2 regions of the Tessaracoccus flavescens genome follow, and region 1 is predicted to be linked to the other one. Evidence: riboswitches for the same ligand, from Rfam matches in the RefSeq annotation. Region 1 holds a riboswitch; the other holds the start of a gene.
What was found. Region 1 has a riboswitch for thiamine pyrophosphate ahead of thiM (hydroxyethylthiazole kinase). Riboswitches for the same ligand answer to the same signal wherever they lie in the genome.
Positions count from the first base shown of each region.

Region 2: another riboswitch for thiamine pyrophosphate. It lies ahead of BW733_RS04625 (thiamine ABC transporter substrate-binding protein); the one in region 1 lies ahead of thiM (hydroxyethylthiazole kinase).

Region 1 is NZ_CP019607.1:1,121,668-1,125,060, reverse strand. It holds gene thiD (bifunctional hydroxymethylpyrimidine kinase/phosphomethylpyrimidine kinase) at 1-8, opposite strand, end outside; gene thiE (thiamine phosphate synthase) at 5-682, opposite strand; gene thiM (hydroxyethylthiazole kinase) at 683-1,486, opposite strand; TPP riboswitch at 1,475-1,569, opposite strand; gene BW733_RS05510 (MgtC/SapB family protein) at 1,649-2,359, shown strand; gene BW733_RS05505 (DUF2277 domain-containing protein) at 2,405-2,680, shown strand; gene BW733_RS05500 (IS1182 family transposase) at 2,880-3,393, opposite strand, start outside.
Region 2 is NZ_CP019607.1:944,513-947,905, reverse strand. It holds gene BW733_RS04630 (ABC transporter permease) at 1-609, opposite strand, end outside; gene BW733_RS04625 (thiamine ABC transporter substrate-binding protein) at 588-1,631, opposite strand; TPP riboswitch at 1,661-1,767, opposite strand; gene disA (DNA integrity scanning diadenylate cyclase DisA) at 1,795-2,832, opposite strand; gene BW733_RS04615 (HEAT repeat domain-containing protein) at 2,985-3,393, shown strand, end outside.

The DNA.
Region 1 (3,393 bases):
GGGTTCATGAGGTCCTCCACTGGGAGAGAAGTCGGGCGGCGGCCGCCCGTGGGGCCTGCGCGGCGGCGATCGCGGAGACGACGCAGATGCCGTCCACCCCGGTCGCGATCACGTCGGCCGCGTTGTCGAGGTTGATGCCGCCGATGCCGACGGTGACGGCGCGCCCGGCGGTGGTGTGCACGATCCGGCGGGCGCCGTCGAGGCCGAGTGCGGGGTCGGTGTCCTTCTTCGTCGGCGTCGCCCACACGGGGGAGATGCCGAGCACGTCGGCCGTCGGGTCGGCGAGCTCGGCGGCCAGCTGGTCGTCGTTGGAGATGGACAGCCCGATCAGGGTGTCCTCGCCCATCACGTGGCGCGCGTGTTCGGGATCGCCGTCGCTCTGCCCCAGGTGCAGGTGCAGCCCGAACCGGTCGGCGATGGAGAGCCGGTCGTTGACGAACACCGCCGCCCTGCGGCCGGTGGCGTCGAAGGCGCGGTCGGTGGCAAGGATGCAGTCGCGGGTGAGCTGGGCGAACTCGTCGTCGGTCATGGTCTTGTCGCGGATCTGGATGACTCCGGCGCCGCCGAGGACGGCCTGCTCGACGACGTGTGCGACGCGGTCGGGGCCGCCGCACAGCGCGGTGTCCGTGACGAAGTAGAGCCGCCAGTCGATCTTCGCGGCCTCATCAGGTCTCGCCTGCATTCACGCCTCCGTGATCGTGGTCCACTGACCGATGTCGCCGGGCTTCCAGCCGTGCAGCGCGTCGATCCACGCCGTCCGGAACGAGCCGGGCGAGACCGCCTCGTGGCCGGCGATCCTGCCTGCCATGCCGAAGAGGGCATGGGCGGCGACGACCGCGTCATGCTCGTCCAGGCCGGCCGGGCGGGCCGCCCCGAGACAGGCGGCGACGGTCGCGCCGAGGGCACAGCCGGTGCCGATCACCAGCGGCATCATGGCGCTTCCGCCGTCGATGCGGGTGACCCGGCCTGCGGAGACGACCAGGTCGACCGGACCGGAGACGGCGATTATCGCGCCGGTGTCGCCGGCGAGCTGACGGGCCGTGTCGAGCGCCGCCTCGGCCTCGTCCGTCGAGTCGACGCCTCGCCCACCTGAGCTCGTGCCTGCGAGGCCGAGGATCTCGGAGGCGTTGCCTCGGATGGCGGTGGGCCGGTCGGCGAGGAGGTCCCGGGCCAGAGCCGTCCGCACGGGGAGGGCTCCGACGGCGACCGGGTCGAGCACCCACGGCTTCCCCGCGGCGACGGCGGCAGGCGCGGCCCGGCGCATGCCCGCATGCTGTTCGGCGGAGCCGTTGCCGACGTTGACCAGAAGGGCCGAGGCGATGCCCGCGAAGATCTCGGCCTCCTCCGGCAGGTCAATCATGGCCGGTGCCGCGCCGATGGCGAGCAGCACGTTGGCCGTCACCTCCGGCACGACGGTGTTGGTCATGCAGTGCACCAACGGCGTTGTCCTCTGCAGTTCTTCGAGGACGGCGGTGACCTGGCTCATCTTGCTCCCTTCGCTAGCACGACCTAGATCAGGTGTTGCGGGTGTGATCTCAGCCCCCGTGTGGGGCACCCCGGCGCCAGCCAGCCTAGCAGCGCCACCCGGTTCGGTAACGGGAGGTGACGCCCCGGGCTGAGCGCCTGGGAGCGGCGCTAGGGTGCTCCAATGGGACTCTTCGACTGGGGACAGGTACCGACCCAGGTGCTGCTCGCGAGCATCGCCTTCGTCCTGTGCGCCGTCATCGGCATGGAACGCCAGTTCCAGCACAAGTCGGCGGGCATCCGCACGCATGCGCTGGTGGGCCTCGGGGCGTGCGTGTTCACGCTGATCTCGGTGGAGGGCTTCGTCTACCTCGCCGAGTATCAGGTGACACGAGACCCCTCGCGCATCGCCGCGCAGATCGTCAGCGGCATCGGCTTCCTCGGCGCAGGCCTGATCTTCGTCAACCGCGACGTGGTGCGCGGCCTCACGACCGCCGCCTCCATCTGGCTTGCGGCAGCGATCGGCATGGCCTGCGGCTCCGGACTGATCCCGCTCGCCGTGCTTGCCACGCTGCTCCACTTCGTCGCCGCTCTGCTCGGCCCGCGGATCGCCCGGCTGATGCCACAGGCGGGCGACCACTCCACCGTCGTGGTGACCTATGAGGACGGGAAGGGCGTGCTGCGCACCATCCTGGAGGAGGCGACCGCGATGGGTTGCCGCACCACCCTGCTGACCACGAAGCAGAAGAAGGGCGAGGACGGTGACAGGGTCATCCGGGCCGAGATGCGCTTCCAGGGCGGGCCCTCGACGCGCGACGTGATGGCCCAGTTGATGGACCTGTCCGGCGTGGTGGGCGTCGAACAGGCCAACCGCGCCGATCCCGACGAGCTGTAGCCGCCGCCGAGCCGAAATCGAGCGACGCCGACGTAGGCTGAAGGCATGTGCCGCAACATCCGCCCCCTGAACAACTTCGAGCCGCCCGCCACCTCGGACGAGGTGCGCGCCGCCGCGCTGCAGTACGTCCGCAAGGTCTCCGGGGCGACGAAGCCGAGCAAGGCCAACGAGGAGGTCTTCAACCGCGCCGTCGAGGAGATCGCCCACATCACCGCGCACCTGCTCGAGGACCTCGTCACCCCGGCGCCTCCGAAGGACCGCGAGACCGAGGCCGAGAAGGCGAAGGCCCGTTCGGCGAAGCGCTTCGCCAACGCCTCCTGACCTAGGAGGGCGCTGAACAAGGTGTGATCTGAGGCGGGTATGGCGTGAGGGGGGCGGGCGGAGCGCCGCCAAGGCCGTCTTTGCGGCAGTGAGGTCAGCACCCTGGGGTGCGACAGTCGGGGTCGTTCCGCCCGCCTGAGGCCATCCTGCGCTCGATCGGGGCGGCGTGGCAAGGGCCCAGCGGCCCCCGGTCCCACCCTCAGGCGATGGCCCAGGTCCCGTCCTGGACGGTGAGCCCGAGGTTGAGGAGGCGTCGCAGGTTGAGACCGGCGGCGCGGTGGTGCAGCCAGGCGTCGTTCTTGGCCACGCCCCGGTAGGGCACGCGGCGTGCTCCGCGCGTGAGCCAGGCGATGGAGCGTTCGACCATCGGCCGGTGCCGTCGGTAGACGGCCTGGAAGTCCGGGTCGGTGGCTCGTTCGCGGTGCTGTCGTTGGAGCTGGTGGTGCTCACCCAGGGTGACCTTGCGGCCACGTTCGGCGGTGGTGCACCGCTGCCGCAGCGGACAGCCGGCGCACGCGGCGCCGAAGGTCACCTTGCCCTTGGCACTGACGCCGCGGGTGAGCCCGGCCGGGCAGGTCAACGTCCCGGCGACCGGGTCGTGGATGAAGTCGTCCAGGGTGAACCCGCCCTCGACAGCCGGCCGCAGCGGCCAGGGTTTGAGGACCGGTTCCCACTTGCGGGCATCGAGCGTGGCCAGCATGTCACCGGAGGCG
Region 2 (3,393 bases), 180 kb from region 1:
CGATGCGGCGGAGACGATCGCGGGCGTCAGCGTCGGCACAGTGACGGTGCGTAGCACCCGCAGCGCCGACGCGCCGAGCGTCGCCCCGGCCTGGGCAAGGCGCGGGTCGAGCCGCGACCACATGGTGCCGACGGTGCGCACGACCACCGAGTAGTTGAAGAACACCATGGCCGCGATGATCGCCGTCGGGGTCCCTCCGAGGCCCGCCCAACCGAGCAGGCCGTCCTCGCGCAGGAGCGCCCCGAACGCCACGCCCACCACGACGGTCGGCAGCACGAACGGGACGGTGACCAGCGCCCGCAGAGCCGACCTCCCCCGGAAGTTGGTCCGGTAGAGCAGATAGGCGCCGGGCACCCCAAGAGCGAGGCAGAGCGCGGTCGACGCCGTCGCCGAGGCGAGCGTGAAGCCGACCGCCTTCCAGGTGCGGGAGGAGGAGAACACGGCGGTGAAACCGTCGAGGCTCCAGGACGCCCCGTCATGGAAGCCGCGCAGGATCAGCGCCGCGGCCGGCCAGGCGAAGAAGACGGCCAGGAACGCGAGCGGGACGGCGGCGATCAGGATCCAGCCGACCCACCCGGCGCCCCGGCTCAGCCGATGGCCTCGGTCCATTCCTGGATCCAGCGGTCCCGGTTCGCCCCGATCTCCTCGGCCGGGACCTCGATCGGGCTGCTGGCCAACGGCGCGAACCGCGCCCAGTCCTCCGGCAGTTCGGTGTCGATCACGGCGGGATACATGTAGAGGTTCTCCGGAATCGCCGACTGCACCTCCGGGCTGAGCATGAAGTCGATGAACTTGCGCGCGCCGATCTCGTTGGCGGCACCCTTCAGGATCCCCGCGTATTCGATCTGCCGGAAACAGGTGCCGAGCAGGGCCTCGGTCGTGCTCGACTCGCCGTCGACCGTGTAGGCGGGCGAGGTCGCGTAGCTCAACACGAGCGGACGGGGACCGTCACCGTCGGCTCCGGAGAAGTCGGTGTAGTAGGCCTCCGTCCAGTCGGAGTCGATCTTCGCGCCGTTGTCCTGCAGCGCCTTCCAGTAGTCGAGATAGCCGTCCTCGCCCTTGGCCCCGATGGTGGCGAGCAGGAAGGCCAGGCCGGGGGAGGACGAGGCCGGATTGGTGAGCACGAGGAGGTCCTTGTACTCGGGGTCGGTCAGGTCGTCGAGCGTGGTGGGCACGTCCAGCTTCCGCTCCTCGAACCAGGCCTTGTCGGCGTTGATGCACACGTCGCCGAAGTCGATCGGGGTCAGCTGGTCCGCCGCGAACTGCTGCGCGTTCCCGGGAAGGGCGGGCGACTCGTAGTCGACCAGCACTCCCTCATCGCTTGCGCGCGAGGCGAAGGTGTTGTCGATGCCGTAGACGACATCGCCCAGCGGTGCGTCCTTGGTGAGCACGAGTTGGTTGACCAGTGTTCCGGAGTCCCCCGGCGCGACATAGGTGACCTTGTAGCCCGATTCCTCGGCGAACTTCTCCTTCAACTCGTCGGGAAGCGTGAACGCGTCGTGGGTGACGACGGTGAGCGTTTCGCTCTCGCTGGGTGCACCCGGGTTCCCCGTCTGCTCCTGCGCCGGGGTTCCGCAGGCGCTGAGCGCGATCAGTGCGCCGGCGATGACAGCCGTTGACAGCGGTTTCATGATTTCTCTCCTCTCGGAGGCCCGGCACATGCCGGGGAGGTCCCACTCCCTACGCCGGTGCTAGCCGGATCAGGTTTGAGGGTCTGCGGCTCTGTCCGCACTCTCAGCGCCTCGAGGCGCTCCCCTGTGTGGCTTCCAGCCTAGCCGCCGGCGCTCAGACCGATCAACTCGTCTCAGTGATGCGCAGCAGGGCGTCGCGGATCTGGCGCGCGCGCGTGGGGCCGATCCCCTCGATCTCCATCAGGACACTCACCGAGGCGCCGAACAGCTCCTGCAGCGTGAAGTCGTCGATGAGTTTGGTGACAAGAGACGCTGGCAGCCTGCCGACCTTCGTGAGCAGGCGGATGCCGCGCGTCTCGACGTGCTGTTCGAGGTTGGCGCCGGTGCCGAAACCGAGTCGTTCCGCGACCAGTTGCCCGCTGAACAGCTCCTCTGGGGAGAAGTTGTGCAGCTTCGCGAGGTCGAACTCGGATGGATCCGACACGTTGCCCGCGTAGTCGGCCACCAGCAGGTCGCCGATGCCGTAGAAGTTGGCGGCCAGTTCGGCGTGCTGGAGCGCGACCATCCTGCCCTCGATGCCGAGCAGATCGATGTGGAACTGCATCTCCGAGGAGAGTCGTCGGGTCAGTTCGAGACGGTGGACGACGTGGGTGAGGTCGCGCAGGGTGACGGTCTCGGCCATCTCGAGCGGCGTGAACTGGTCCATCAGGTCGCCGAGCCGGGTGACCACCCTGGAGAGAGCGGCGAGCGTCTGGTTGGCCCGCGAGATGACCTGCGGGACGGTCTCGACGATGTGGCGGTGACCCTCGTGGAACATCGAGACCGTCGACATCGAGGCGGAAACGGTCACGACGGGGATCCGGGCCACCTGGGCCGTCCGGTCGGCGGAGCGGTGCCGGGTGCCCGTCTCGGCGGTCGGGAGGTCACCGGCAGGCACGAGGTGCACGCCCGCGGCGACGATGTGGGACAGGTCGTTCGACAGCACGATCGCGCCGTCGAGCTTCGCGAGCTCGCGCAGGGACTGCTCGGTGCACTCGACCCCGATCTTGAACCCTCCCGAGGAGACCTGCTGCACCTGGGTGTTGTTCCCGAGCACGATCAGCGCGCCGGTACGTCCGTGCAGGATCCGGTCGATGCCAGCGCGCAGCGGTGTCCCGGGCGCCAACAGCTTCAGGTATCGGCGGACTGTCGATTTGGGCAAGTGGTTCTCCTGGTCGGACTGCGTGATCAGTCTAGTGTCGCCCGGTGCAGTTGTTGCCGCCCAGCGTGAGTGGATGGCCCGGAGGTGCTGGTGACCTGCGACGCCAGGGGGCATTTGACCCTCACGCGACGTAAGGGTTTAGCGTCGAGGACATGAATGCAACGACCACTACCCTGATTCAGGCCCTCGGCAGCCCCGAGGGCAGCGACCGCCGCGAGGCGGCACTCGCCATGGGCGCGGCCTCGGATCCGAGCGTCGTGCCTGCCCTTCTCGACCGGATCCGCGTCGAGGAGAACTCCTGCGTCCGCGAGGACCTCACCTGGGCGATCGTCCAGCACGCCGAGACGGCCGGCCCCGTCCTGCTCGAGATGGTCGGCAGCGACGACCCGGGCGAGCGGCGCACCGCCGCCCACGTCATCTCGAAGGTGGGAGACTCCCGGCACTTCGAGGCGGTGAGCCGCCTCGTCGCCGACGAGGACCCCGATGTGGCGATCAAGGCCTACCGCGCCGCGGTCAACACGGGAGGAGCCTCCGCCGTCGACCTGCTGGCCACCCGCCTCG